Regions from separate parts of the Shewanella sp. 10N.7 genome, predicted to be linked through region 2. Evidence: predicted binding sites of a transcription regulator. Region 2 holds the regulator's gene; each other region holds the start of a gene.
The links. The regulator MetJ, encoded in region 2, represses methionine synthesis genes. The targets are predictions, from matches to a motif close to TAGACGTCTAGACGTCTA.

Region 1 (10,542 bases), on a different contig from region 2:
GACCAGTGCTAAACCAAGTGCTGTGGTTGCAATACCTACCACAATGGCGGTAAGAATTAACACGTGGGGCAGAGGGTTAGAGTAATCACTGATCCCTTCAGCAATAATCGGCGCACTACCGCGCTCGACCATGCCGACGGTGATATAAAAGATAAACACTGAGGTTTGGAAAATGGTGAGTCCAACTAGCTTTTTAACCAAGTTTCCGTGGGCGATAACGATATAAAAGCCAATCATCATCAACAATACGACGATCCAATAGTTATAGAGTCCGAGAAACATCCTGCTCCCCTTTTAGTTTTTGTTCTTGTTCTGATTGTTGTTTCTCTGCTTGAATTTCAGCTTGAGCTTGTCTGCGACCATCAAAGTTGAAGAAGATACTCAACATGACCGAGGCAACGGTGATGCCTACGCCTAATTCAATCAGTAATATGCCAATGTGTTGACCTGAAACAGGATCATCAGCCAGTACGTTGTAGTCTAAGAAGTTAGCGCCATTGAGCATGGACACAACCCCGACACAGGCGTAAAGCAGCAACCCAACTGCGGCTAACAGTTGAATCAAGGCTGGGTTGAATACTTTTTTAGCGGTATCTAAACCAAATAGCATGGTGTACAAAATAATTGCTGCAGCAAAAATAACGCCTGCTTGGAATCCGCCACCTGGGCCAAAGTCACCATGAAATTGCACATACAATGCAAACAATAAGATGAACGGGATGAGCGCTTTACTGACAATACGCACCACCATATGACGTTCATGCATTTGTTCTTCTGTGGCTTCTTCAGATTTGATTTTTTTACGGCGACGAGGCAGTGATAACAAAGAAAGCACACCAATGCCTGCAGTAAAGATAACGGCCACTTCACCTAAGGTATCAAATGCACGGTAACTACCTAAAACGGAAGTCACAATATTAGGTACACCGACTTCCTCCATCGAGTCATGGATATAACGAGGGGCAACATGTTGATGAACAGGCGCCTCAGGATCACCGAAATAAGGCATATCTAAAGTGCCGTAAATCAGCATGCTACCAGTGACTAACACCACAAATAGCGCCAGAAAGGGTTTATGCCGTTTTGGCGCCTCTTTTCGGCCTGTTATGGTGATGGCCGCTAACATGAGTAAGCCAGAGATACCTGCACCAACAGATGCTTCGGTAAAGGCGACGTCTACAGCATCAAGCACCACAAAGAAACAGGCAGACAATAAGCCATAAATCCCAGTTAACATGACTACGGCTAATAGGTTTCTTGTGAATATGATTGCAACGGCAATAACGACTAAAAATATCAGTAGTACAATATCAACTAAAGCTTCGATGGCTTGTTCCCTCCCTGATTATCAGGCTTACCTTCTAGCGGTAATAAGCCATTACGTAATGCGGCTTTTGCTAAAGCATGGCTGGCAGACGGGTTGATAAATAGCGTGCACAATAAGATGAGTATTAATTTAATCAGCACTAAACCATTGGGGCTTTGTAGCATTAAGCCAAATAGCACTAAACACGCGCCTAAAGTATCGGTGACACTCACAGCATGCATGCGAGTGTAAAAATCAGGAAATCGCAACATCCCAACGCCACCTGATAAGCAAAGGAAGCAACCAATTAGCAGGCTTAAACCGCTGATAATTTCGATTACGAGGTTCATTCTTCACCCTCCTTGGTTGAATGAGGCTTATAAGGAGCAACTTTAAATTCTGCTGAGTCAGAGTAGCGTAATACCCCAATCACACTGATAAAGTTAATCAAGGCGTATACAAGGGCGATGTCGAGAAACTCTGGACGGCCCATTAAAAAGCCCAATACAGATATCAATAGGATTGATTTGGTGCCAAACATATTGAAAGCGAGGATGCGATCGTAAAGAGTAGGGCCGACAATGCAGCGAATGATCGCTAACAGCATGACGACAAGAATTGCGATAGTAGCGGCAGCTAACATTAGTTTTCGAGCTCCCTTACTCGGCGATCCATATCGCCGGTTTTTAATGTATCGATATCATCCTTATGTAAAGCATGAACAGTGAGTTGATCATCAATTAAGTCTATGGCGACAGTCCCTGGCGTTAAGGTGATTGAGTTGGCGTAGATCACTTTATTAATGTCAGTGCACTGGCGTGTATCTATGGTAGCCAGAGTTGGCGAGATGCTGCTGTTACCCAACCAAATATGTTTAACCACACTGATGTTGGATAACACGACCTCTTTTGATAGCCACAATAGGTAGGTTGCCATATTGACCGACAGACTAATCGGATGAGATTCGTGGTCGATAACATCCATTTTCTGGGCTATATAGAGCACCAGCATGATCGAAGCTGCCCCTAATGACAGTAATAACGGGTTACTGTAGTTGGAGTTTATCCACCAAAATAGGGCTAAGGTTAATAACAGAATAAGCCTATGGCTCGGAAAAAAGCTGCTTTTCTTTTCTTGTGTCATATTCTCGAATACTTCGTGTTAATTAAGGACTGTGTAAACTTAGTGACTCAAAAATGATTGAGTTTTATGACAACGAACTATTCAAGTCGATGCAGTGCTAAGTTGATCATTGGCTTCATATAGCCTGTTCAATATTTTATTCACATGGTAATTCTGCTGATAACGCCTGATAAATTTTGCTGTGCAACAACAGTAAAGAGTCGGCAGAGGCTGGGAGTTGTTCAACCGTTCGGCCGACTATGCGTTCAATCAGTTGATCACGGGTTGCTTTTGTTGGGATACACACTTCGGTGATTTGCTTTTTTGACGTCTCGTTACCGACTCGGGTTTGGTAGGCTCGGTCTGAAAAACCGCCAGCACTTTCTCTAATCTTATATTGGTAACTCGTATTTAAAGCGCCTGCGAGAAATCCCTGAATGTAATAAGTACAGGCTTTAGTTGAGCTGTCAGACGGCGCATTTTTAAGCGATATGCAAGATGAAAGTACTAATTGTGCTTCATTTTTATCGGTATTTGCAGATGCTGGTAACGAGAAAGATAGTAATAATAGCGCTAAGAGTTGGATGATCTTCATGTAGCCCCCTTTTTATAATGGCTTAATCACAGATAAACATTAGCAAAACTAATATTTATTAATGTTAGCAACAGCAAGTTTTCAGGTGCAGGCTGTTAGTCGCTTGCTAACCTATCAATGACTTTGCTTAAGGCAGTGTTTTATCGTCGATTTTATTCAGTTAGGTATTATTACAATCTGTACCTGGATAGGTATCGATATACTGACTGCTTTCAACTAATAAAGTAATTGCTAAAACACTGTAGCTATAACAAAGGTTTAACAAATGAAACCTTGGTGAAAACAATTAATTTACACTGCTAATCTATTTATAACACAAATGATTTAAGTTTAAATACTAAGTGAGTGTAAAGTCGCATATTTTTCGTTATATGAAGGAATTTTTCAGTTACTTACCTAAGTCCTTGCTGAGCCTAGGCTGTAGGCTACTTTTAAACTGGTTTTAGTTTAAAACGCCAGTTAATTAAGGTGCTGTTTCACGATTTTAAGGTGTGTTATTGCCTTCTGTTTAGGTTTTAGTGGCGTTTTCTGCGGTAAGTTTTATCAGGCTTTAGTTGAAAGCTCTAAATTGAGAACTCTAAAATGGGGGCTCTAGATTGAGGGTCTAGATTAAGGGCTTTAAATTGAGGGCTCTAGATTAATGGGGCTAGATTAGGAGTTCTAGATTAGGAGTTCTAGATTAAGGGGTTTAAATTGAGGGCTCTAGATTGAGGACTCTAGATTAAGGGTTCTAAATTGAGAGTTCTAGATTGAGGACTCTAGATTAAGGGATCTAGATTGAGGGTTTTAGAGTAAGGACGGTAGAGTATGTGAGTTGGTAACTTAACTAATGACACGCCCTAGTTTGAATGGAGAGTTGCACTGATTGTACCCAGCTTTGCATTGTATGAACCCAAAATCATCACCAGGCTAAGCGAAGCAAAAGTTAATTTGAAGCTGCACAATCCTTACATAAGCATTGTATTTCAATCTGAGAATTGATGAGTTGAAAGTCAGCTTGTTTAATACTGTCTTTTAATGCCTCAATGACACTGGTTTGAATGCCTTTCTCTGCCACTTTACCGCAGGTTTTACAGATCAAAAACTGAGGAACTTCGTGGGCATGTTCGCAAGTGATGTGTGAACAAGCCAAATATTTATTTTCAGAAGATAATTTATGCACAAGCGGCAATTGACTCAGTATATCGAGCATGCGGTACACAGACATAGGGGCTAATGCTTCTTGATGTGTGGTGCGGTAGATATCAACAATTTCATAGGCGGATAGCGGCTTACTGGAGTTCAGTAATACGCCTAAAACATTTTTTCTTTTCTCCGTTAACTTAACGCCATTGTCGCGACATATTTGCTCCGCTTTGGTAAAAATCGCAACGTTTTTGTGGGTAGGCATGGTTTGGCTCTAAAGAAATCAATGTTGCGCTATTATTTATCTTCGGGCTGAGATTGTAAATAATAAACCACCAAACATCTTTTTAAAGGTCGACTCAGGTTCAGATAGTGTGAGATAGGCGAGCCTATCAGCTATCAACAATCAGCTATTATAATGTACTTACAAAAGGGGAAATTCCCACAGGTGATTTCAGAATGACTGCAAAGCAATAATTATGAGTTTTATTCATCTTAAACATTACAAAAAATCATTCTATCTGGCCTTAACAAACGTGAGAATTTCAGACACAATGTAGATAACATCCATCTAGACGGCTAAACATGAGAAAATCCCTAAAACAGCGTTCTTCCGATCATCACCGTGGGATCTACTTTATTGGCACAACCCCACCTAAAATCGATACCGATTTTGAAATGGTCAGTACTATTGCTGATAAGTTATTAGCGCGCCTTGATGAGATTAGCTTTGATGGTTTGATCATTTACGATATTCAAGATGAAACTAGCCGTATTGATGCGCCAAGACCTTTTCCGTTTAAAGCTACCCATGATTCTGGCACTTATGCTCAATTGATCAATCAAAAGTCTGGTAAGCCTGTAATTGCTTATAAGAGTGTTGCAGGCCTTGATGAACAAGGTTTTAACGAGTGGTTATCTCGGGCTTGGTATCAAAATAATGTCAGAGACATCGTATTAGTCGGCTCGCCATCTGCGCAAGTCGCAAGTTCTCTACCATTAAATGATGCATACCGTGTGTTATCGGAACACTCTCAGGAGTTTTACCTTGGTGGTGTTGCCATTGCTGAGCGCCATTTAAGTAAAAAGAATGAACATATCCGTCTATTAGGTAAGTCCAATAAAGGCTGTGAATACTACATCACGCAAGCGGTGTATAACGCCCAAGCCACTATCGATATGCTTACCAGTTACGCTGAAGAGTGTGAGCTGAATAATATCAAGCCCAATCGAGTGATCCTGACTTTTTCACCTTGTGGAAGTGCTAAAACATTAGAATTTATTAATTGGTTAGGGGTATCAGTACCTGAAGAAACCAGTAACCGTATATTGTCTGCAGATGACCCACTGTATGAATCAATTAAAGTTAATTACAGTAATTTGCAGAAGATTTTGGACGCCGTTATTCCACTTAATATTCCATTAGGCTTGAATATTGAAAGCTTAACCAATCGTAAAACAGAAATTGATGCGTCTATTTTGATGTATAAACTGCTTAAGGGCACGATGGATCAAGCCTTGGCCCAGAATCAAATAAATCAATTTGTGTTAAACAAATAAGCTCACTGCAAGCATGCCCTATGGCGTTAATTTCCCTAGGGCATGACTTTTCATACACAACTCAGCAGCGTTATTTTAAGTCCGAAATGATGGCCGGAATACCGGGTAGTTAATCAACATTTCCTTTCGTTAATTTGAGACGAGGACTTTTCTGGTAACTTAAGCCAAATTATCAAGTTAACCGTCTCCAATCTAAAATATTGGCTAAAACAATATTCTGTATAAATAAGGATATTAAGGTAAATATTCTGCTTCCACAGATAATGCAAGTAATTAATTTTATATACTTTTAATACCAATAATAGTGTTGCTAATATGTTGCTAGCAGATTACTAGTAGTGTTAGCATTCTACTTTTAATACCTATGTTGTATATGTAGGCAAATGGATATAGGCCCATAAAAGGAATTCTAATGAAGAAATATTTTTCTTTAACAATACTTGCTGCTGCAATTTTATCTGGCTGTGGAAGTGACTCTTCATCTGAGAGTGAAGTAACCCCTGCTGTAAACAGTGCCCCTAAAGCTTTTAATGATACAGCTTTAACGCAAAATAATAATGTTATTACCATTGATGTATTGGCAAATGATACTGATGAAAATGGTGATGAATTAACGATTACTTCTATCGTGTCTCAACCTACAAGTGGTTCAGCAGAATTAGTTAATAATCAGATTGTCTATACACCAGAAAATAACGTCTCCCTAAAAGACTCAATAACTTATGAAGTTTCAGATGGTGAATTAACTGCACAGGCTGAAGTCGACATCACAGTAAATCATACGATGGTGTTGTCTGGATTGGTGACAGACTCACCAATTGCCAATGCCCTAGTCTCTGTATCAATTGGAGATGAGATATTTGAAACTGAAGCTGACTCCTCAGGAAATTATACTTTACCTATTATAATCAACGATATGTCTGCATTGATTTTTATTAATGCTAAGGGCCATCCAGACGAGAATCAAGAAAACGTTGAGTTGATTACAGTTTCTGGGAATGCGAGTAACTTACTTACCTTATTGAACGAAGATCGCACATTAACGAATGAGCAAAGTAATAAGACGAATGTAACCCATTTAACCACAGCGACATATTTGCTCGCTAAAGATCTTACTGAAAATGATGAAATAACGAGTGAAGACGAGTTTAAACAGTTACTCGCTAACCTAATTCCATCTCAGCTGATAGAAACTGCTGGTTTCATTAAGTTACTTGTTGATAATGATGATTTTGACATTCCAGAAGGTGAGTCAGTATTATCCCTTTTAGATGCAGAAATAGTCGAAGGTGAAAGCTCGGCTACAACTGAACTTATCGAGGCATATTTAGTTGAAAATGGCTATATAGATGAAAATGGTGAACTCACAGAAGCTTATACTGCAGCAGTAGATGAAGCGATAGAGCAGACCGTTTCTGACCCGAATGTGGTAGAACAATTTTCATCAGAAAACTTCTCCGACAAAACGATTATCGAGTTATTTGGCTCCAAGCAAAACTGGAATGAATATCAAGGTATTGGTAAGCAATTTTCAGCAGATGGTTCAGGTAAAACATTTAATACAAATAATTATATTGGAAGTATTGCTGAAATTAATTTTACTTGGGACATTGTTGATGGGCATATGCAAGTCGTCTATCAAGATCCCACTTCTAAGTCGTACGATTTTATTACTTATCCATATCAAGAGTTAGCAACCAATTATAACTTTGAACAGTCTGTTATTGATGAACTCATTGCTGCTTATCACGCAGGGTTTATTGGAGATTTTTTTCAGATAGAAGTTAATTTTGGTATAGCTAATGAGAATTATGTTCTGCTATCAAGTACATCATCTCAGTATCAAGTTAATGTAACTGGAGAGTATTATACTCAATTGAACCTTCCAATGACTGGATATTCTTGGAGTAACCCAACTCCGCGTGTTTTTGATCCATTTTCAAAGAGTAAAGCGTTAGTTCATACACCTGAATCTGCGTTTAAAGAAAGCACTCTTACTGAAATTGAAGGAGACTGGATACTACACTTTGAAAGTACTTTTATAGATTACAACAGTTTGCAAGAAGTCACTGAAGTCATAGGCGATGTTGTAACAATTAAAGATACAACAGCTACAACACGTGATAGTAATCAGCAATTTAGCGCTGCACTGTTAAACGGAATGCTTACGTTAACTAAAGGGACTATTCAATATAAATTTACGCCACTTACTTCAGCTGGGAAAGGTTATTTAACTCAAATAGAAAAGTGGTCTGACAACAAATTGAGCTATGTGCTGGCAAGGCAAATAGCTCAATTTGATACAAGCTATGAACAATATACAAAAAACCTAGCGACAGATTTACCGATGGTTCAATTGTCATATATTAATAGCTATACAGAAAATGAATGGGACGGGGATAAGCTAAAGTTCAGTAATGTTTGGGGCTATTTGTTTAATAAGGATGGCACATTAAATAGAGGTGTCAGCGCCATTGAGCCAGATAATAATTATTATGATGGACATAATGATATTGGCCATTTTAGTTTCGGTGATGACAGATGGATATGGGATAATTCAGGACGAATTGTTAATCATTATCTTTCTACGGATATTCAAGAGCGCCACCGGATCTGGGAAGTTATTTCTGTAGATGATGAAGGGCGAGCATTAATTTACGAACGTTCAACTTATGGTTGGGATGATAATGGTGACGGGGTCGTAGATGAAAGTGAAACTGGTCAGTTAATTCGACCTAGAATTAACACCTTTAAATTAAATGATTTGAGCCAGTGGGAAGCTGAGTGGCAAAATACAATTAATCTAGGTTTACTAGGACAAAGTTCGAATACAAATGCTAAAGCCTTAAAGCTCGAAGCTAATAAATTGAACAATTTGAATACCCATTAATTGTGGTTAGTAAATACATGCATATCTTTTTTGTATTTATGAGCGAATAGTAATCACGGTAAAAGAAGCTTTGATGTCTCAAAGCTTCTTTTTTTAACCGCTAAAACTGTCATTTTAATTCCTATCATTATTTCAAGTCCGAAATGATGGCTGGAATACCGGGTAGTAAACCCACTAGCGCCATAACACCTGTGAGAATGACAAACATGATACTGGGTGCTATCCAGCGATTCATTCTAGTCAGTTTTGCGCTTCTGTCTTTACAGCCAATCAAGCCTAAATTATCCAATAGCATGGTGAGTGACCAGCCAAATGCAGGGTTCACTAATACTGATGAAAACACCACAATAGCGGCAGATTGGGTAGTTTTACCTTCGCGAGTCATTTCCATACCTGCTTCAAGTAATGGAATAAATACCCCAACGACCAGTGCAACACACAGCACAGGTTCCCAAATAGCAAGATCCATTGGATAACCCCATAGCGCAGCAATAACGCAAAACAATGCGGTAAGTAATGCACCCGCTGGAATAGGGCGCTTAGCAATCGCAGCTGGGACAATATAAGTCCCCCAAGATGAAGTGAAATTAGCCCCACCAAGTAGTGAGCCTACTGTTTGACGAATTGAGGCGCTGGTCATGGTATCGTCAATGTTCATATGTACTTTTTCAGTACGCGGAGGATAATTTATCTTTTGAAATACTTGATGGCCTAAAAAATCAGGGGACCACATAGCAACGGCTAAAATGGCAAAAGGCAGCACGACCATGAAGCTTTCGATAGTCGGTAAACCGAGCATCCAACCTGAGTTATCTCCCCACCAATACATTGGGTTCATATTAGGTAAACCTGGGGCAGTGTGAAACTCAAATGGCGCGCCCATGGCAAAGGCTAATGTGCCGCCCAGTAAACAACTTAATGGCACAGCAAGCCAACGTTTTCGCCAATGTTCCAGTAATGCGTACAGAATAATGGTGCAAAAAATCACAATAAAAGCAATGTGCTCCATGCCGATACCATCAGCCCATGCATACAATTTCTTTACTTGTGATGCGGTGCCGACAAAGCCTAGATACAAGAGTAGCCCTCCGCACACACCTTTACTGGTGAGGTTTGCCAGCATACTGCCGCCTTTACTAATAGCGAGTATTAATCCTAGTGCGCCAATCAGTAATCCAAAGGCCATTGGGTGGCCACCTGCTGCAACCACAATCGGTATGATTGGGATCAACGGCCCATGGGTGCCAGCTAAGTTTGCTGTAGGTAATAAAAAACCTGAAAAGATAACAATGAAGAATGCAGCAATAATCAGTTCATAACGGACATTTTCTAAGATGAAACTTTCTTCAAGCCCTAGTGATGTTGCAAAGGTTGTCGCAATCGCGCCCACCATGACAACTTTACCAATGGTTGCTGCCATAGCTGCAATTGAATCTTCTGGTTCAAAGCGAAAATCTTTGAAAGGTAAGTTAGGACGCCAGCGTTTTGGGTCCATGATGCTGAGCTCGTGTTCTAGATATTCTTCTCGACTATTAAACGATGAACTTGGCTGATGTTGCTGTTGGTAATTTAACTTGTTTGCTTTTGTTGATTGGTCACTTTCTTGCTCATGTACTGATTCAGAATTACTGCTCATATTATTCCTATTGTTCATTCAAGAAAGTTCATTCACTAAAACTCACTTACTAAATTTCACTTGCTAAAAGTGCTTTGAATATAGATTCAAGATTTAGATTCGGGACTTCCTATTCGGGAATGAGTCTCGGGAATTTGATTCTCGCCTCTAGATTAGAGGCACCTTATCTGAAGCATGTGGCCATAGCGAACAATAAAAGCGGTTTTGGACTCAGACATTAGTCGTAGGTAAATATAAGTTTACAACTTTAAAATCAGTAGCTTGTGAACATCGCATGGCATTGGTGACTACCAGCAAGCGTTATTTAT
Region 2 (10,542 bases):
ATAGAGAAAGACTTATTGGTGATATATAATCAACAAAGAACATAATTGTTTACATACGACCTCTAATGGAGGGTGGGTTGAATAGTGATATAAATTTAGTCGATATCCGCGCGTTTGTTGTTATTGCTGAGTTGGGTAACTTTACTCAAGCTGCTGAAGCCTTGGGCTGTTCTCGATCCCATATATCTAAGCAATTACTTAGTTTGGAGACGTTTTTAGGGGTGACCTTAATTGTCAGAACGACACGCACTCAACGTTTAACTGACCAAGGTGAGAGTTTTTTACTGCAATGTCAGCAAGCGTTACATCAAATAGAGCAAGCTGTCAGTATGACGGTGGATAGTGCTGAACGTCTCAAGGGGAATATTTATATTAACTGTGTGGGGGGCTTTTTAGGCGAAGAAATCGTTGTTGCATTAGTGAATGACTTTATTCAATTATATCCTGATATCACCATAGATTTAGATTTCAGCAGTCAGCGAGTCGATCTGATTGAAGATCATTTTGACGTGGTGTTTAGAATGGGGGAGTTGGCAGATTCTGGGCTTATTGCACGTAAGTTAATGGATATTAAAAATTGCACGTTAGCATCTCCGAATTATTTAGCTCAGCATGCGATACCTGCGCATCCTACCTTGCTTAATCGACATACTTGTATTGTGGGATCAATAAACCATTGGCGCTTCGCCCATAAAACCAATACTCACGAAAGTGCAGAAGTGGCGATAAAAGGAAGTTTCAGGTGTAAAAATGGTAGAGCAATGAAACTCAGTGCATTAGCTGGCAATGGCATAGTGAGGCTACCTTATTTGTATTGCGCTGAAGAAATAAGTCAGCACCAATTAGTCGAAGTATTTCAAGATTGGCATATTCCCGATACACCGTTTTATGTGCTCTATCATAAAGACAAATTTCAACCTGAGCGATTGAAAAAATTTATTCAATTCACCTTAGATAACTTTAAAAGTTATCTACCTGATTTATAGAAAAAACTTAAGAATAGCATGCCAAAATAGATTAACATTTTTGCATTATTTTTGATTGTTTAAACATTTATCTGCCGATTTCTACTATGTTTATTAAACAATAAGAATTGGGAATGATGGATGCAAAAAAGACTAGCGCTAGCTTTCTGTTTACTTGTGTTTGCCAGCAATGTGCAAGCCAGCGGGCTTTATTTTGAAGCGCGAAGTGACAGTATGGGCGGCACTGGTGTAGCTGCATCAAATCGTATTGGCGCAAGCTTTATTAATCCTGCTTTACTTTCCATTCTCACTCCCCATTCAAGTTATAGTGCTGCTGAGATAAAAAAAGCACAACAGTTCTCTTTACTGCTTCCTGTTGTGGGGGCTGAAGGCGCCGATAGCGATAACATGATTGATAAATTCGACTCTTTGCAGGACTCTTATGATGGGCTAGAGGCGGCAATTAACTCGGGTGATAGCAGTGATGTTGAAGGTTATCGAGATGACTTAGTTATTGACTTGGAATCATTAAAAGGCAATCGCGCCGAGTTTTCAGCTGGGATCGGCGCTGCGATTGTTATTCCTAACGAACGTATGCCAATGGCTGTGTTTTATAAGAGTTATCTCGATGCTGTAGGTATTGCTGATATAGCACAGTCGGATATCGATACCTTAAATACATTAGATCCTCTCAACCCTCCAGCTGATATTACTGATTTAGATTCTCAAGGTGTTGTACTTGCTGGTGGGGTGACAGATTTTGGTGTGGCGTTAAGTTTTCCGTTATCGATTGTGAACATGCCAGTAAGAGTGGGGATTTCACCTAAGTTTCAACGTATCGATACTTATCATTATTCAGTGAACGCCAATAATTTCGATGCCGATGATTTTGATGATGATAAGTACCGCAATAATGAGAACGTATTTAACCTTGATATCGGGGTCGCTTTTGAGCCTATGGATGAACTGACAATTGGTTTATCTGCACGAAACCTTTTCAGTAAAACGGTTAAAACCGTTGAGGCGCAAGGTCGTGAGTTCCATTATCAGGTTGAACCTTTAATTACAGCTGGCGTAGCATACGATTGGACATCAGTTACCTTAACAACAGACATAGACTTAATTGATCAAACACGCTTTAAAGAGTTTGATGCAGTGCAATATTGGCGAGTTGGCGGTGAGGTTAAAGCCACAGATTGGTTATCGTTACGCATGGGGTATCGCCACGATTTAAAAGATAATACTGTTGATATCTATTCATTTGGAACTGGGTTTGCGATTGGTCAGGCTTTTAAGCTTGATATGAGTGGTAGCTATGGTGAAGATGACGCCATTGGGGCAGTACTGCAAACCTCTTATCACTTTTAGGCTGGCTTGGTGTAGGCTCGCTTCGAAACTATCTATCCTATTTCTAGTGCATATCTAGTGCATATCTAGTGCATGCCTAGTGCATGCCTAATGAGTTACCTCTCAGCCACTTTTATCCTGCCGACAATTCAATTAATGACTTTATCGTCAACACTAAGGCACTTAAGCCGCACAATACCAATGTGGCTGTGCGCGTTTTTTGTTTATCCACTTTGTTGCTGAGTTTGCCCGCGACAAAACTGCCTAAAAATACTGATGGTAAGAGCATTAAAGACAACCAAACATGCTTCATTTCAACTAAGCCAACGATGAATAAAATGATCATTGCGATCATAGAGCTGAATACAAAGAAAATCGATAATGCCGCGCGAAATTGCGGTGCATCTTTTCCGGCTAATAAAATAGCCAACGGCGGGCCACCAATAGCGGCAATATTACCGAAAACCCCTGAAAGAATCCCAGCGATAAATAGCGTGAAGCGATTGACTGGTGCGGTGACTTTATAAAAACTTAGAATGACAGCACTGGCAACAATAAAGGCAATAGCCAGACCTAATATGGATTGCGGCGCAAAGACTAGTAACGCAGCCCCAAGAAAGCCGCCAGGTACACGACCAATGAGTGCATATTGAAGTCCGTTGAATTGCAGGGATGTGCGCTCACGTAATAAAGTAAGCAAAGCGATTGAAAAACCGCAAGCAATAACAGGGGCGGGTACAAGTTGGGGATCAATAATATACAGCAATGGGCTAGCAACAACAGCTAAGCCAAAACCAATAAGCCCTTGAGTGAGTGCACCGAGAAATATAATAGCCGATGCCAGCATCAAGGTTTGCGGATCGATAAATGCCATAGTGTTCTCTTTGAGTGCAAGTTTGACTCAAGTATTGTCATACTGCGAAGAGGAAGGGGAGCTTATCAAAGAAGGCTTACACCGTAATGTAAGCACAAAATTGATTTATTATCATATTTGCCAGTCAGCTTGAAAGCATACTGACAATAGACTTAGTCGTCTAAGTCTTCCCACTCAATACCCATTTGATCCATTAGTGCTTTTGCTTCACTTGGGATGCTATCAGGACCTTCTTTAGATAAGTCATCATCATTTGGTAGAGGCTGACCAGTGTACGCATGTAAAAAGGCTTCACACAAAAGTTCACTGTTGGTTGCATGACGCAAGTTATTTACCTGACGGCGAGTACGTTCATCGGTTAGCACTTTTAGTACTTTTAAAGGAATCGATACCGTGATTTTTTTAACTTGTTCATTTTTTTTGCCATGTTCGGCATATGGGCTGATATAGTCGCCATTCCATTCAGTCATTAACTCACCTTTATACGATAGATTCGTGGCAGATTTTAACTGCTTATTTATTACAGTCAAATTATTGCTGTTATTCTATAACGAATACAAATAGATTTCTTTATGTTTAGACGTCTAAACGTCTAATTTGTGTTGACGATCTGATTTAGCTTAGGTACATTTAGCCATCTAGACATCTCTGTGGTGTATTATTCATGAGTGTGTCAATCTTCAGGAGATTATTATGACCAAACATCGCGCTGCTACACTTGCCGTTCGCCAAGGTATCGAATCCGATACTCAATATGGCGCAGTAGTCCCGCCGATTTATCTTTCGACTAACTACTCGTTTGATGGACACACAAACCCAAGAGAATTCGACTACAGCCGCTCTGGTAACCCAACCCGTTGCGTTTTAGGTGAGGCAATAGCCAAACTTGAAAATGGTGCTACAGGTGTTGTGACATGTACCGGTATGGCAGCGATTACTTTAGTGACTAGCTTGCTTGGTCCTGAAGATTTATTAGTTGTACCACATGATTGTTATGGTGGCAGTTATCGACTGTTCACTAATCTTGCCAACAAAGGTCAATTTAAATTAATCGTAGTTGATCAAACTGATGATAAAGCACTGGCAGATGCGATTGCGCAAAAGCCTAAAATGGTTTGGTTAGAAACTCCGTCTAATCCGTTATTACGTGTTGTTGATATCAAAGCGATTGTGGCTGCGAGCCATAAAGTGGATGCTTTAGTTGTTGTTGATAACACCTTTCTTTCGCCTATCTTGCAACAACCGCTAGAGCTGGGCGCTGATATTGTGATGCACTCCACCACTAAATACATCAATGGTCATAGTGATGTGGTTGGCGGCGCTGTCGTGGCTAAAGATGCTGAACTTGGTGAGCTATTACATTGGTGGTCAAACACTTTAGGTCTGACAGGTTCAGCCTTTGATAGCTACCTAACTTTGCGCGGCATTCGTACATTGGCTGTACGTATTCGTGAGCATCAAACCAATGCACAACGAGTGATTGAAGTCCTTCAAGCCAGTGATGTTGTCGAAAAAGTATATTACCCAGGGTTAAAAGACCACCCAGGTCACGATATTGCCGCTAAACAGCAAAAAGGCTTTGGCGCTATGTTAAGTTTTGAACTTAAAGGTGGTGAAGCTGAAGTTGTTGCTTTCTTAGAAGCCTTATCAATATTCAGTGTTGCTGAAAGCTTAGGCGGAGTGGAAAGCTTAGTTGCCGTACCTGCGACAATGACACACAGAGCAATGGTGCCTGAAGCCCGTTATGAGGCTGGTATTAAAGATACATTGCTGAGATTATCAGTCGGTATTGAAGATGCTGAAGATTTGATTACTGATATCCAAGCTGGTTTAGCTGCAGTTGCTGAGCTTTAAGCTAATAAATTAGATTGTCATAAGTTAAGTCAGTAAGATTTTATTGTTGCCATATTCAGTACATATGGCAGCGCAAAAAGTGGTTTAAGGAGTTACAAATGACCCGCAGTCATTTACATAAGTTTGGTGGTTCAAGTTTAGCGGATGCTGATTGCTATCGCCGCGTCGCCCATATTTTGCTTACTCATGGAAACTGTGATGATTTAGTCGTTGTGTCTGCTGCGGGTAAGAGTACTAACTTTTTGTATAAGTTATTATCGCTTCGTGAAACAGGTGAATTGTGGCAAGAAGAGCTGCAAGTACTTGTGAGTTATCAACAAAACCTCATTGAACAACTTCTTTCAAATGAACAAGCTCGTGATTTACGTGAACGATTATCTACTGATAAGTCTCAACTTATCAGCTTACTATCCCTTGAGCAGCGAAATGAGTTCCAACTTAATCATGTCCTGAGTTTTGGTGAACGTTGGTCAGCTAGACTCATGGCTGCTTTGTTACGTGAATCTGGCGTGGCGGCAATTAATGTTGATGCGTGTTCTATTCTTGTGGCAGATGAAGGCGTAGTGCCAAATATTCGCATTGAAGAGTCACGTCAAAGAGTGCAAAAACTTCTTAAAGCACACCCTGATGAGCGTCTAGTGATCACAGGGTTTATTTGCGCGAATCAACATAACGAAACCTTATTACTGGGCCGTAATGGTTCTGACTACAGCGCGACGTTAATTGCCAGCTTAGCGGACATTGAACGCGTGACAATTTGGACTGATGTAGAAGGGGTGTTTAATGCCGACCCTAATAAAATCAGTGATGCAAAGTTACTTAATAGCATGTCGCTTGCTGAAGCTGACCGCCTTGCGCATTTAGGCTCCCCTGTGCTTCACAGTCGCACACTACAGCCTCTGTTTGATACAAATGTCAGCTTAGCAGTGCGCTCAAGCTATGCATCACATACCGACTTTACCTTAATCGCGCCACAAAGCTCATCGGCAAGTGCGCCAGTGGTGACTAATCTAAACGAAGTGGTTCTGTTTCGGATTAAGCAGCAGTCACCAACACAAGACCTAATTGATTTACTCGCCCAGGAGGGGATTGCTCCTCTAGCCTACTGGACATCGGCGCATCATAAGGTCGAGTTAGCTTTTACGCTTGAGAATCAAAAGCAAGTACATAGTTTAATTGAGTTACATGCCGAAACGCTGGCGATCACTGATATCTGTGTGAATAACGATTTAGGCCTAGTTGCTCTAGTAAGCGCCGATGCCGAACATTACCGTCGTAGTTTTGCGCGTTTATTAAGTCGTGATGCTAAACCTTTATATCAAGATGGATTAAGTCTTGTCACTTTAGTGCCTAAACCACAAGTGAATTTATTGACCCAAAAGGTCCACCGTCGCTGCGCAGGCCCGCGCATGCGAATTGGTGTTTTACTGTTAGGTGTCGGTAATATTGGTGAAGCATGGATCGATCTATTTCAACGCTCATCAGCATCATTAAACCGTGAACTAGAAGCGACAGTGCAACTAGTTGGTTTGTTGAGCTCGAAAGAGGCATTAATTTGTCCTCAAGGTATTGATATCAATAACTGGCAAGATGACTTTGATACCACAGCTAAAAAGTGGGATTACCCAAGTTTATTCGAACAGTTAGAACAGCTTGATTGCGATGAGTTAGTTGCATTAGATATTAGTGCTAGCGCGAGTTTAACACTGCAATACCCAGAGTTATTTGCACGCGGCATTCATATGGTGAGTGCAAACAAACTCGCCGGTTCTGGACCATTGCCGTTTTACCGTGAACTGAAACAACAGCTCAGTAATCGCCGCTTATTTTGGCGTTATAACGCCAGTTGTGGCGCAGGATTACCGATTCAACATGCATTAAATGACTTGCGTAATAGTGGTGACGCGATTGAAGCGGTTGGCGGTATATTCTCGGGTACATTATGTTGGCTGTTTGAACACTATGATGGGCAAAAATCATTTTCTGAATTAGTGATTGAAGCACGTGGATTAGGGATAACAGAGCCCGATCCTCGCGATGATCTTTCAGGTCGAGATATGCAGCGCAAGTTGTTAATTCTGGCACGTGAAATTGGTTTTGAAATTGAACTTGAAGATATTGTTCTAAACTCTTTAGTGCCAGAAACGCTAGCGGATTTATCTTTGGATGATTTCTTAGCACGCATCGGTGAGTTAGACCAAAGCATGTTGCAACAATTTACCGCGGCATCAGAGCAAAACAAAGTACTTCGCTATGTGGCATCACTCGATAAAGTTGATGGCAAGATGCACGCTGAAGTGGGCATTCAATGGGTTGATTCAAATCATCCTTATGCCAACTTAACCCCAGGCGACAATGTGTTTGTTATTCGCAGTGCATTTTATCAAGGCAACCCATTGATTATTCGAGGTCCAGGCGCGGGTAGAGAGGTCACTGCGGCAGCAGTGCAGTCTGACTTAGTACAGATCTGTAAGGACCTACTGCAAGAGTAAATCGTACTGTAGTTTAGTTTTATATTACTTATTAAAGGCTTATTCCTAAATGGGATAAGCCTTTTTTTCTAGCTAAATATTAGGGTTAGTCTATTAATTAGCATTCAATTAATTTGTACGAAAAACATTCTATTTAAGTGTGCCATTTTTGTTTATAGTGGTATTAAGTCGGAGATGGACTTCAACAAGAGGCTGATAAATGGATACAAAAAATCGTTTAAAAGATGACTGTTTGACGAGTGTAAATTCTGCCGTTTTGAGCAGTATCTTTTTCTGCAGTGTTATGAGTTTTAGTGTGATGGCTAATATTCCTGACGAATCACCAAAGGAGTTATTGCAAACAGTGCCAGCAGCAGCTCAAGTTTGTCTAAGCTGTCACGGCGTAAATGGTGAAGGGCTCGGTGTTGTAGGGCCTCGTTTAGCGGGGTTATCCAGCGAGTATATTGCAGCACAAGTGAGTCATTTTCAGACTGGTTCTCGTCAAAATCCAACAATGATGGCTATGGCGATGACAGTCCAAGGCGATAACATCAAAGTGGTATCGGACTTTTTTGCTGCTAAACCAGTGGCTGAGATCAAGCTTCAGTATCGTGGTGATAAAGTGGTCATCGACGACATTGGCGAGAAACTGGCATATCAAGGGGATTGGCAACGGGATATTCCAGCTTGTACCAGTTGTCATGGTCCGTCCGGTATTGGCGCGGGTCAGTTTCCTCGTCTTGCCGGACAAGAACCTACTTACCTTAAGAATCAATTGTTGGCATGGCAGTCAGGAACCCGTAAAGGTGATGTTGACAATATGATGGGCAGCATAGCTAAAAAGCTCACCGCTGCAGAAATTGATGCGTTAACTCAATATTTTTCGGCTCAGAAATAAGGACATACGATGAAGCGATATTATTTTTCAGCGGCGGGTGTGTTATTCAGCATGAGCATATCGGCAGCAGAGTTACCTGATAGACAAGCACAACTTCCCTCAGTGGCGAAAGAGGCAAATGCGCAATACCTTATGCCAAGTCCATTATCCACTATCCCTAAAGGCGAGTTCGGCGATAAAGTCAGAAAAGGCTATCAGTTATTTGTTAATAGTCAGCAAATGCGAGATACCTACGTTGGTAACGAACTAAACTGCGTGAATTGCCACATGAATGCGGGGAATAAAGCCAATGCATCACCATTGTGGGGCGCTTATATGGCGTATCCAGCTTATCGTAAGAAAAACGATAAAGTGAATAGCTTTGAAGAACGAATTCAGGGCTGTTTTACCTATTCAATGAACGGTAAAGCGCCTGAATCTGGGAGTGAGCCCTTGGTGGCGATTTCAGCTTATTCATATTGGTTAGTGATGAGTGGGTTGATGAATCAATTTGGCATTACTGGACCTGTGCCAGAAATGACTGATGTTGAGTTGCTTAAGGGTGGTAATAGAGAAGATTTCCCTTTACCTGAAACTGTCACTTCAAAGCTCGATCAAAAGGAGCTGACTATGCTCCCTGGGCGTGGCTTTCCAAAGCTCGCAGCACCAGAGTTAGCCTATTCAGCTGAGCGAGGTAAGCTTGTATATCAAGCTCATTGTCAGGCATGTCATAGCGATGATGGACAAGGTGTGAAAATGGCCGAAGTGAGTGCATTACCGCCTTTATGGGGGCCGCAAACCTACAATTGGGGCGCTGGTATGCATCGAGTGAATACAGCTGCTAATTTCATTTATGAAAATATGCCATTAGGCAAAAGCATTCAGCTTACAGTGCAACAAGCTTGGGATGTCGCGGCATTTGTTAATGCTCATGAGCGTCCTCAAGATCCGAGATATAAAGGTAATGTCGCTGAGACTCAGGCAAAATATCATCAGCATGAAGGTTTTTATGGAAAACCCAGTGCAGTAGATCCCTCAGTGATATTAGGTTCTAAATCTTATCCTATTTTTCCTGCGTCTAAATAAGAAACATGGCTAATGAAGCATGAGTAGGGAAACATCTAAGAAAGACTGAGTAAGGAAACATCCTTTAAAGCTTCAATCATCTACGGTGCTTCGGCACCGATTTTTTGTTTTATACTGTGCAGTTACTGGCAGAAAACGAAACAGTTAGCTTTAAACTTAACCCGTGGAAAATTAACTGAAGTCCTATTCACGTGAAGTTAGGGTAACAAGGTATTTATAAGAGATGACAAAGAAAGAAGTTGTGCAGGTATATCGCCATCTTGAGTCGGACAAAAAACAACAAGTGGCAGAGCCATTAACGTGCCCGGTATGCCTTAAAGAAAATAAATGTGCTGTGACAGCGGGTTTATCAATAGAAAGTTGCTGGTGCTTAACTCAATCTGGCAAAGCAAAATTAGATCCTGAGTTATTGGCAGGACTAAATGGTAAAGCCTGTATTTGCCAAAGCTGTTATCTAAAGTTAACCCAATAACTAAATGAGAGCTCATTTGAGTTGTGAGGCGAATTAGCATTGTTGAGGGCGAGTTTTACGCTGCGTTAATAATGATTGTTGATTTGTTGTTAGATTTACATGGTGATGTTGAAAGTGGTTGATATACTTAATTATCATCACATTAGGATCAATATCATGATAAAAAAAATACTCCTAGTTCTTGCTGTCATTATTGCTATTCCCTTCATTACCGCACTTTTCGTGAAACAAGACTACTTTGTCGAGCGAAGTATAGTGATTAATCAAGCTAATGAAACCGTATATGACTACGTTAAATACCTAAAAAATCAGAATGATTTTAGTAAGTGGGCACAGATGGACCCTAATATGGAAAAAACCTACAAGGGTAATGATGGCAGTGTAGGATTTGTGTCAGTGTGGGCCAGCAAAAAACCAGACGTGGGTGTTGGCGAGCAAGAAATTATTAAGATAATTCCCAATCAACGTATCGATTATGAGCTGCGATTTTTAAGTCCTTTCGAAGCCACATCGCCTGCATACATTAGCTTTAAACCCATTGATAGTAATCAAACTCAAGTTAATTGGGGGTTTAGTGGACATATGAATTACCCAAT
Region 3 (10,542 bases), on a different contig from region 2:
ATGTAAGCCCCACATATCAACAAAACTAGGATCATCTGGCATTCCTAGTGCTCTATATGTGTAGTTAGGCTCAGCATATTTAACCGCAGGGTGTTTACTGATCATTTTAATCGCGGCATCTAAATCACTGCCACTTTTTAACTCAAGTTTTGCAAGACGACCTGATAATAAATGTTGAAATTTATCATCAATACCATCTAAATTCTTATCGGTTAACGTACCGTTCACTAAACGCTGTGCTGAAAGTCTTTCAAATTTAGTGACATTATCTTTATAAACCACAAGAATTTGATCTTTCTTGTATTCAACTTTGTTTTTAGCGATTGCAGGGGCAACATTTAGTGCCATAGTAGAAGCAATTGCAATTGCAATTGGAGTCATTGTTTTTATCATTTCTGGCTTTCCTATATTCCATTATTAATTCCCAGAACCGGTACCTCAACACTGGTAGCTTTTCCATTAGCCTATTAAGCGAGTTGGTTTTCCACGAAGTGAAACCCGGAATTGTTGTAGCCTTTTGATTGTTGTCATAATGAAAGCAGAATAAAAGTAGCTAAACCTTAAATAGTAATAAACTACTAATCCTATTAGTGTAAGCAATTCGCCTACAAACGAAAAACAACAACACAAAACCAAATATAACAACAACTTAAAATTTTGTAGTACGAAAGTTCTCTTGTTAAAAACCCTCAAAAATATAGCCATTCTTCCGATTGAGATAACTCTCTTCAATCCGTAAGTTAACTCTGTAACTTGTCAAATCAGCTAAAGGATGCGGTTTAGTAATCAAATACGTCAGCAAAGAATTAAACCGATAAAGAGATATCGAATAAGCAATTTCTTAGGTTTATATTTTGATTATTAATGCCCTAGCTAATTCATATTGATGAACGTCAATAACAAGTTTACTTACTTGCTCACCTTCAAATATCAGATAATCAACATTGGCTTTTTTAAGCCTGATTTGCTTGTATTTAGAAGGCGAATTTCAATATTGAAAGATAGCAAAACAGCTATCAACTCACTCAATATCCTTACAGGGAGCGTCAAATGAAGTCGCAAACAAAGTTATCGTTAATCTCACTCGCCATCGCTACTAGCCTCGCTTTACCCGTTTCAGCTACAGGATTATCACTGCCTGGTGTTGCATCCGTTGAAAAATCAGCAGAAGTTGCAGCTGCAGTTAATAACCAATCAACCGTAGAGCAAAATGGCCTAGGTCAGGATACGTCAGTATCACAATCAGGTTCACGCCATGTGGCTGAAGTCACCCAAAACGGAAATGATCAAATAGCTGAGGTTGTTCAATCTGGTGATTGGCAAGAGTCATATATAACTTCTGCAGGTGATGGGAATCTTGTTACGACTAACCAAGTAGATGATTGGCATATTTCTAATGTCGCTATTACCGGTAATGATAACCAAGCGACCGTGAATCAATCAGGTTTTTGGAATACCAGTGAAACTACTGCACTCGGTAACGAAAACATCGCTGACACTATGCAAGATGGATTTCAGAACAACAGCATCATTCAACATGTAGGTGATAGTAACCTTACGCAATCCACACAATATGGTTCAGCTAACTTAGCAGTATTCCGTGTTGATGGTAATGGTAACGAAGGTGTCATCACTCAAGATGGTAATAATAACCAAGCAGGACTTGTCGCACCGGGTGGTACAGCCAATGTAGGTAATGACAATGTCTTATTCGTTGACCAATCAGGTGACGAAAACTTTGGTGCAGCCATTGGCGTATACGGCGACAGCAATAACATTGAAATCAATCAATCTGGTTATGCTAATACAGGGGTTGTGGCTAGTCTTACAGGTAATAGTAACGACATCGTTATCGACCAATCTGGTGATGTAAACAGCGCTGTGATTGAATTTGCAACTGGCGATGGCAATGAAGTCTATATCTACCAAGATGGTACAGATAACCAAGTAGGTGATGCTAACATCGCTGTCATTTCTGGTAATGACAATGTCATCGATATCGATCAAGCTGGCATGTCTAATTTAACAGAATTTGAAACCAGCGGTGATGAAAATACCGTCACAGTATTACAGGATGGTGAATCAAACTATGTCGCATCAGGGACTTATGGCTTTGGCAATGAGGTCAGCGTTAGCTCTGAAGGCATGAACAATGAAGTCGCAGTGTTTGTTAATTTAGATGACAATATGGTGACAGTTGATCAGACAGGCGATACTAACTTTGCTTATGTAGATACTATTGGATTTGAAAATGAAGTGACTACTGAGCAAGTAGGTTCAGATAACGAAGCGAGCTTGACTAATATCGGTATTGCTCAAGTTATCGATATTGCTCAAGACGGTGAGTTTAACCTCACTGACGTAGTTGCTTTTGGCGATGAACACATCGTTGATATTACTCAACAAGGTGACGGAAACTGGATTGGCGGTGATGAAGGTTACTTCTCAGTCGATGGTTACAGCAATAACTTAACTATCTCGCAAATGGGTAATGATAACCTAGTCATTGGCTCACAAATCGGCGAAAACGGCATGATTAATGTTTCTCAAACCGGTGATTTCAATACTGCGACTGTATATCAAAATTAATATTCGAGTATTGACAACATAAAACAAAAAAGGGAGCTATATGCTCCCTTTTGTTTTGATTTAATCTATAAATTACGCAAATTCAAAGTGGGCTTGATAAGTTTGTGCCCAACGTAATAACTCAACTCTATTTCGCGACTGAGTTTTACGAAAAATAGAAGAAATATGTGCTTTAACTGTGTGCTCGCTAATACATAAGCGATGGGCTATCTCTTTATTTCTCGCACCACTAGACACAAGTTGGATAATCGTTCTTTCGCGACTAGTTAGCATCTGAAGCATGGCAACTGTATCTGGTGGAATCTCCGTATTAGCATCTAACTTTTGTACTAATCTACGGAAAATTTTACTGATTAACGGCCTGTCATACCAAAGTTCATCAGCTACCATTTTACGCAGCCCTGTCAACATCAAGTCCATACGTTGATCGGAGTAGAGTAGCCCTCTTACGCCCAGTAATAACGCTGACTCTTGATCTAAGGAGCCTCGCTCAACTTGATATAAAGCAACTGGCACATGGTTAACCAAACGAGACACAAGTAAAGGTATCCCTTTACTGTCTAAAGCAGCGCCCTTTTGCGCCACCAAATAAAAACTGTTGGAATTTTTTTCTACTTCCAAATCACTAGCATGTTTAACTATCCTGGTTTTAAGACCTATTGATTCCGCAAGAATGGCCAAATTACATGGCGCTGCAACTTGGTGTAAGAAAACTAATTCATCAATATTTGAGCTCATCACTTTTCTCCCTGAAAAGCATCCCTAACATCCCGATCTAACGGGTTTCTTCCTGAATTTCGATAACAAAATAGTAACAATACTCAATCATAGTATATTTTAACTAGTTAATATGGTTTTTTTGTCATACTAACGCATTAAATAAAACGATAAGTCCTTCTAATACCCTCTATTAATAGCATAAAAAAACTTAACTTCATGCTACAAAAAGCATAAAACACTAATTTTTATTTTTTATCAGTGATGCTAACTGTTTATTATGCAATCGAGTAAGCACTACTAAAGCACTAATACCTCCTAATAAGGCCATCAACATGTCAGATTGAGTATCCCAGACGTAACCTTGAGTACCTAAAAATGCTTCTGCATCTTCACCTGTTCCAATAGCAACCCACCACTCGATTAATTCGTAAAAAGCTGAAAATGCCAGAACGAAACATACAGACAAAAACTGACACCAATACCCTGGTTGTAGTACTTGGTTTCTTAGCATGACCTCACGAGCTAAAATGACTGGAATAAACCCTTGAGCTAAATGGCCTATTTTGTCGTAATTATTTCTATCGCTCCCCATCCACTGCGCTATCCAATCAAATAAAGGCACTTCTGCATAGGTGTACTTAGCTCCAACGAGTAACACACAGCAATGAATGAGTATTAAAACATAGGAAAGTGGTGTTAACGGAAACCGATCACGTGTGAAAAATAAGATAGGAATTGCCAATAAAGCAGGTAATGCTTCTAACCACCATGTAAACATATCTTTAGGCGAAATGACTGACCAAACTAAAACTGCGCAATATATAACTATCCATATAACTTTCTTATTCAAACTAAATCCCTCTTAGATGATATTGTTCTAGAATTAGAATATTAACTTTAGCCATCTAGCCCTCTACAAGCGTTAAAAAAAGTGCTACTTTGGTCGGGCGTTTATATCAGCATAACATAAGCATAACTATTGATAAGAGGGTACCCATATCATGGCGAAACACTCGCTTGACAAGGATAAGATAAAAATCCTGCTGTTGGAGGGCGTCCACCAAACTGCGGTCGATGTACTTGAGCGTGCAGGTTACACAAACATTGAATACCATAAAGCATCTTTACCTGAAGATGAGTTGCTGCAATCCATTAAGGATGCGCACTTTGTTGGTTTGCGTTCCCGTACTCAATTAACTGCAGACGTGTTAAATCATGCTGAAAAACTCGTCGCCATTGGTTGTTTCTGTATTGGCACAAACCAAGTTGATATCGCCACTGCTGAAAAACTCGGTGTACCGGTATTTAATGCGCCTTTTTCTAATACCCGCAGTGTTGCAGAGTTAGTCTTAGGTGAAATCATCATGCTAATGCGCGGTATTCCTCAGCGAAATGCTCATGCCCATCGTGGTGGCTGGCTTAAAAGTGCCAGTGGCAGCTATGAGGTCCGTGGGAAAACCCTTGGTGTTATTGGTTACGGCCATATTGGTACTCAACTTGGTATTTTAGCTGAGACCTTAGGTATGCGAGTGGTTTTCTACGATATTGAAGATAAGCTACCCCTAGGCAACGCAAGCCAAATTCATTCGTTAGAAACGTTATTAGGTGAAGCTGATGTGATCAGTTTGCATGTCCCTGAAACGCCTCAAACAAAAGATATGTTTGGTGAAAAAGAGTTTGCTCAAATGCGCGAGAAAAGTATTTTCATTAATGCATCTCGTGGCACTGTGGTTGATATCGACGCACTATCAAATGCATTGAAATCAGGTCACCTTGCTGGCGCAGCTATCGATGTATTTCCAGTCGAGCCAAAATCAAATGATGACGAATTTATCAGCCCATTACGCGGCCAAGATAATGTCATCATTACCCCGCATATTGGTGGCAGTACAGCTGAAGCACAAGAGAATATCGGCATTGAAGTTGCTGGCAAGCTAGCCAAATATTCAGATAACGGTTCAACGGTTTCTGCAGTTAATTTCCCAGAAGTTTCTTTACCGCAACACAAAGGCACTTCGCGTTTACTGCACATTCACCATAACCGACCTGGTGTATTGATTAAAATTAACCAAGCCTTCTCTGAAAAAGGCATTAACATTGCTGCACAATACCTGCAAACAACTGCAGAGATTGGTTATGTAGTAATGGAAGTTGATTCGAATCAAGCAGAACAAGCCTTAGGCGAGTTAAAAGCAATTGAAGGTACGATTCGTACTCGCGTTTTATTTTAACCACCAGTGTTAATTTGACGTACTTTTAGTTGTACAGGTGAACTGTGAAATAAAGCTATCTTCATTCAATTGGAGATAGCTTTTTCTTTTGAGCGTTAATGATTTCCGTTACACTCAATCCATATATCTGTTGGTCATCTTAGGAATTAGTTTATGACACTTGCAACGACTCTGCCTGATTGGGATTTTTTACATACCTCTCCTGACTTATTAGTCGCCAATCTTACTCATTTAGGCTTAATTGAAATAACCGGTGAACAGGGAAAAACCTTTATTCACGGTCAAGTGACGACTGACATCATGTCACTACAGGATGATCAATGGCGTTGGGGTGCACATTGCGATGCGAAAGGTAAAATGCTTTCAAGCTTTAGAACCTTTTCAATTGCTGAGCAGCTATTTGCCCTATTACCTGCTTCAGTCCTGCCTCTGAGCTTAGCGCAATGGCAAAAATATGCCGTTTTCAGTAAAGCTGAATTAATTGATGTTACCGCTGATAAAATCATTCTGGGTTTGGCAGGGAAAAATGCTGCAGCATTTATTGCCCAGCAATTTGGTGACATCACAGCTGAATTAACCACAGTTGCAGATACTATTATCCTTAAAGATGGTGAACGTTTCATTGTTATCACAGAAGCCGTAAAAGCCCATGAGTTAGTTGCAGCTTCAGAACAAGTTTTACAAGAGGCTGCAACTTGGCAAGCTCTTGAAATCAAGTCAGGTTATGCCAATATTGATGCGAACCACAGTGGCGAATTTGTTCCTCAAATGTGTAATGTACAAGCCGTCAACGGTATCAGCTTTGAAAAAGGCTGTTACATGGGGCAAGAAACAATCGCAAGAATGAAGTATCGCGGCGGTAATAAGCGTGCTTTATATATCCTTACTGGAACCACATCAGAAACAGTTAGCAGCGAAACTCAAATTGAAATTGCTGATGAAGACGGATTTCGTCGTGCAGGTAAAGTCATTGAGTCAGTACAGCATGAAGGTAAAGTCTTACTCACTGCGGTTCTTGCTAACGACACAGAAAATGATGCAAAACTGCGTATTAAAGAAGATGAAACAAGTGAGCTCAGTGTTATTGCACTACCTTACTCGTTGGAAGATTAATCATTTATCTTGGTACAGTAGTAAAGCAAAAAAGGATAAATACTTTAAGTATTTATCCTTTTTTATATAATAAGATATTAAGAAACAATATTTTATAACACGCTAGATTGACTCTTCATGCTCTGCTTTGATCAATTTCACATCATCCATGACAGATTTAAATTTCTCAACCAGTTCTGGATCAAAGTGCTTACCTGATTCTTTCTCAATCAAACTCAACGTATCTTCCACTGTCCAAGCTTTCTTATAAGGTCTTGCCGATGTCAGTGCATCAAACACATCAGCGATAGCAATAATACGCCCTTCAATCGGAATATCTTCACCAACAAGCCCGTAAGGATAGCCACTGCCATCCCACTTTTCATGATGACTAATAGCAATTCTTTTGGCCATTTGTAATAAAGGGTCATCATGTTCACCAATGATTTCAGCACCGATTGCTGCATGAGCTTGCATTTCTTTCCACTCATCCGCATCTAACTTTCCTGGTTTCTTGAGAATGGCATCTGGTGTACCGATTTTACCGATGTCATGCATAGGCGCTGCATTATATAGCAGTTCACAAAACCGAGAGGAATGCCCTGCAGCCATAGCAAGTAATCTTGCATAATGGCTCATACGAACAACATGTAATCCTGTTTCATTATCTTTGTATTCTGCAGCTCGCCCTAATCTGCGAATAATTTCAAAACGCGTTTCTTTTAGCTCTTTAGTACGATGTTCCACTTCCGACTCTAATAACCTTTTTTGGTCGTATAAGCTTAAATGTGTTTTAACCCGCGCTTTAACGACTGCTGGGCTGACAGGTTTAGTAATATAATCAACTGCGCCGAGCGCAAAGCCTTTAGTTTCATCTTCAGTATCAGAAAGTGCTGTCACAAATATCACTGGAATATGGCAGGTTAACGGTTCATTTTTCAGTTTTTGACATACTTCATACCCATTCATTCCAGGCATCATTACATCAAGCAGTATTAAATCAGGAGATGATTTTTGTGCGAGAGCTAGCGCTTTAGGTCCATCTATGGCAACTTTGATTTTGTAATCACTACCCAAAATCCCGACTAAGATATCGATATTCTCAGGCGTATCATCAACTATCAGCACAGTCGCTTTTTCCATGTTAATTACCTATATCTTTGCTTAATATTAATCTGTTGCTTGGGAGGAGTGTTGACGAATTTGCTTAATCAACTCAACCGCATCTTCAAACTGATAACCTTTAATCATTAACCCTACTGGTTTTAATTGATCCCAGGTTTGATGATTCACCTGCATCTCTAGGCTATCAATCATATCGATTGCACTCGCATCACCGTCATCTAGCAACACCAACAGTTCATCTAATAAACTGAGAAAAGCATCGTTACTAATGAGATCAGCTGACTCAGTCTTTACTTTTGACTCATTATTATTCAACCACAGATCTATGGCTTCACATAATGACCTCACCAGCATATCAATGGCATTAAGTTCAACTGAAAACTCAACTTCGTCAATCAAGTTCTTTTCAAGTTCCGCAGCAAGCTCAGACAGTTTATTACTGGCTAAATTACCCGATAAACCTTTAAGAGTATGAGCAAATCTAACAGCATCCTCTCGATTATCAGCTTCTATCGCGGCTGCTATTTGCGTTGCAATATTGCGTTTACCTTCAACAAAACGAGTTAAAATCTTTCGATATAATCTGGCTGAGTTCTGCACCAGTTGCAAACCACGATCGACATCAATATCTGGGTGTTGTGGCCAAGTTTCCACTTTAACATTGGCAGTTTTTTCAGGGGTGGCTAACTCGATATCGCTGACTTTATCGCCTAAATATTTAAGTAAGGTTTGATAAAGTAAAGCAACCTCTATCGGCTTAGCCACATGGTCATTCATCCCTACACTGAGGCACTTTTCTTTATCTCCCGCCATCGCATTAGCCGTCATTGCAATAACAGGTAAAGTTTCGTACGCAGGATTCTTTCGCAACTGTTCTGTGGCGGTATAACCATCCATGACTGGCATTTGGCAATCCATTAATACTAAGTCAAATTCTTGCTGAGCTAATTTATCTAAGCCAATCTGACCATTATCAGCAATCGTTAAATCAATTCCCACTTGCTCTAAAAACTCTGTAGCAACCTCTTGATTCATATCGTTATCTTCAACTAACAATATTTTTTTACCATTCAATTGCTGTAATAAGGCTTCATTAAGCTCTGTGGCTTTTGCCCTAACTGGCATATGCCCTTGCTTACCTAGCGCCGACATAATGGCATCAAGTAAACGAGACGCGCTAACAGGTTTGGTTATATAGCCATTAATTCCCATGTCATTGATAGAATCTGTAAATTCCGTTGTTGCATGAGCTGAAACCATAATGGTAAGCGGTGGGTTTGCACTTTGCTGGATGATGGTTTCAGCTGTAGCAAGGCCATCAAGCCCTGGCATTTTCCAATCAATTAAGGCTAGTTGATATTCATTAGAATGGCACATTGATATCGCTTCTGTGCCATCTTTGGCCAGCGCGACGTTAAAGCCCATGCTTTTAAGCATAGTGTGCAAAATGTCTCGTGCGGTTTGATTATCATCAACCACTAAGATTTCCATCCCTTCCAGCTCTTGAGTCACTTTAAGCTGCAGGTCATCAGCCTTACTGACATTAGCAGAAAAGTAAAAAGTGCTGCCGATACCGCGCTTACTTTCAACACCAATTTCCCCCTCCATCAGCTCTACAAGTTGCTTACAAATCGCTAAACCTAACCCTGTTCCGCCATACTTTCTGGTTGTTGAACTGTCAGCTTGGCTAAACGACTTAAACAGTTTGTTGCATTGCTCCGGAGTTAAACCGATACCGCTATCTCTCACACTGAACTTAAGCTCAAGTTCATCACCTTGCTGACTAATAGATTCAATCGCTAAAATCACTTCACCACGATCAGTAAACTTAATTGCATTATTCATCAGGTTTATCAGCACCTGGCTTAACCTGAGCGGATCACCCATTAAATGACTTGGAATATTTGGCGCAACAGAGAACAGCAACTCTAATTGTTTCTCAGCCGCTTTTGCGGCAAACATGTCACTGAGATCTTCCAACATGGTATCAAGCTGGAATGGCACGATTTCAATCTCCATTTTTCCAGCTTCAATTTTTGAGAAGTCCAAAATATCATTAATAATCCCAAGTAAGGATTTAGACGCTCGCTCTATTTTCTCAACAAAATTATGTTGTTTCTTATTTAAATCGGTTTGCAGACACAGGTGTGACATACCAATAATGGCGTTCATGGGGGTTCTAATTTCATGGGACATATTCGCTAAGAAATCACTTTTAGCTTTACTGGCAGCATCAGCTTCGTCTTTGGCTTGTTTCAACTCGTTTGATACTGTCATTAAACTGGTTATATCTGCCATTGAAACCACTGAAGATGTCACTTCTCCTTGCTCATTTTTAAGCGCGGCAAAGGTCATGTCCATCCAAATATTTTCACCATTTTGGCTGAGTACCCGTGGTTCAATATTAAAGTTTTCAAACGCCCCACTGATTAACAAATCAAATCTTTCTCTGGCTAATACTTTATCTTCTACAACCATGAACTCGAAAAACAGCTTACCTTCTAAATCATTGGAGTTGATGCCAATATTACGACCAAAATGCTCATTGCAATTAATAATCACACCATGAGTATCAATATTAACAATGCCCATCTCTGCTGTATTAAGTAAGGTGCGTAAGTGCTTTTCCCTATCAGCTAAACGAGTTTCAGCATTCTTACGATCGGTAATATTCATCAAATAGCCATTCCAGAGAATGGCATCATTTGCTAATGCTTGACCTTTAGCACCAGCTTGTAACCAAATAACCTCACCAGAGGGGTGTCTGTACCTAAATTCAGTGACC

Region 1: the regulator MetJ is predicted to act here: its motif matches at 4,713-4,730, upstream of LMH66_RS07665 (methylenetetrahydrofolate reductase).
Region 3: the regulator MetJ is predicted to act here: its motif matches at 4,208-4,225, upstream of serA (phosphoglycerate dehydrogenase).

The regions. Positions count from the first base shown of each region.
Region 1 covers NZ_JAJGZS010000009.1:65,912-76,453, reverse strand. The annotation lists gene LMH66_RS07700 (cation:proton antiporter subunit C) at 1-282, opposite strand, end outside; gene LMH66_RS07695 (Na(+)/H(+) antiporter subunit B) at 263-1,297, opposite strand; gene mnhG (monovalent cation/H(+) antiporter subunit G) at 1,315-1,656, opposite strand; gene LMH66_RS07685 (monovalent cation/H+ antiporter complex subunit F) at 1,653-1,949, opposite strand; gene LMH66_RS07680 (Na+/H+ antiporter subunit E) at 1,949-2,449, opposite strand; gene LMH66_RS07675 (Rap1a/Tai family immunity protein) at 2,586-3,023, opposite strand; gene LMH66_RS07670 (Fur family transcriptional regulator) at 3,949-4,413, opposite strand; gene LMH66_RS07665 (methylenetetrahydrofolate reductase) at 4,734-5,708, shown strand; gene LMH66_RS07660 (cadherin-like domain-containing protein) at 6,121-8,598, shown strand; gene LMH66_RS07655 (DUF3360 family protein) at 8,726-10,234, opposite strand.
Region 2 covers NZ_JAJGZS010000027.1:32,012-42,553, forward strand. The annotation lists gene LMH66_RS16200 (LysR family transcriptional regulator) at 78-986, shown strand; gene LMH66_RS16205 (conjugal transfer protein TraF) at 1,107-2,333, shown strand; gene LMH66_RS16210 (sulfite exporter TauE/SafE family protein) at 2,446-3,186, opposite strand; gene metJ (met regulon transcriptional regulator MetJ) at 3,339-3,656, opposite strand; gene metB (cystathionine gamma-synthase) at 3,880-5,040, shown strand; gene LMH66_RS16225 (bifunctional aspartate kinase/homoserine dehydrogenase II) at 5,139-7,532, shown strand; gene LMH66_RS16230 (c-type cytochrome) at 7,816-8,409, shown strand; gene LMH66_RS16235 (c-type cytochrome) at 8,419-9,474, shown strand; gene LMH66_RS16240 (cysteine-rich CWC family protein) at 9,698-9,946, shown strand; gene LMH66_RS16245 (SRPBCC family protein) at 10,103-10,542, shown strand, end outside.
Region 3 covers NZ_JAJGZS010000003.1:114,404-124,945, reverse strand. The annotation lists gene LMH66_RS03400 (S8 family serine peptidase) at 1-393, opposite strand, end outside; gene LMH66_RS03395 (curlin) at 1,051-2,589, shown strand; gene LMH66_RS03390 (helix-turn-helix transcriptional regulator) at 2,662-3,327, opposite strand; gene LMH66_RS03385 (DUF2238 domain-containing protein) at 3,548-4,159, opposite strand; gene serA (phosphoglycerate dehydrogenase) at 4,311-5,540, shown strand; gene ygfZ (tRNA-modifying protein YgfZ) at 5,694-6,653, shown strand; gene LMH66_RS03370 (response regulator) at 6,756-7,775, opposite strand; gene LMH66_RS03365 (PAS domain S-box protein) at 7,803-10,542, opposite strand, start outside.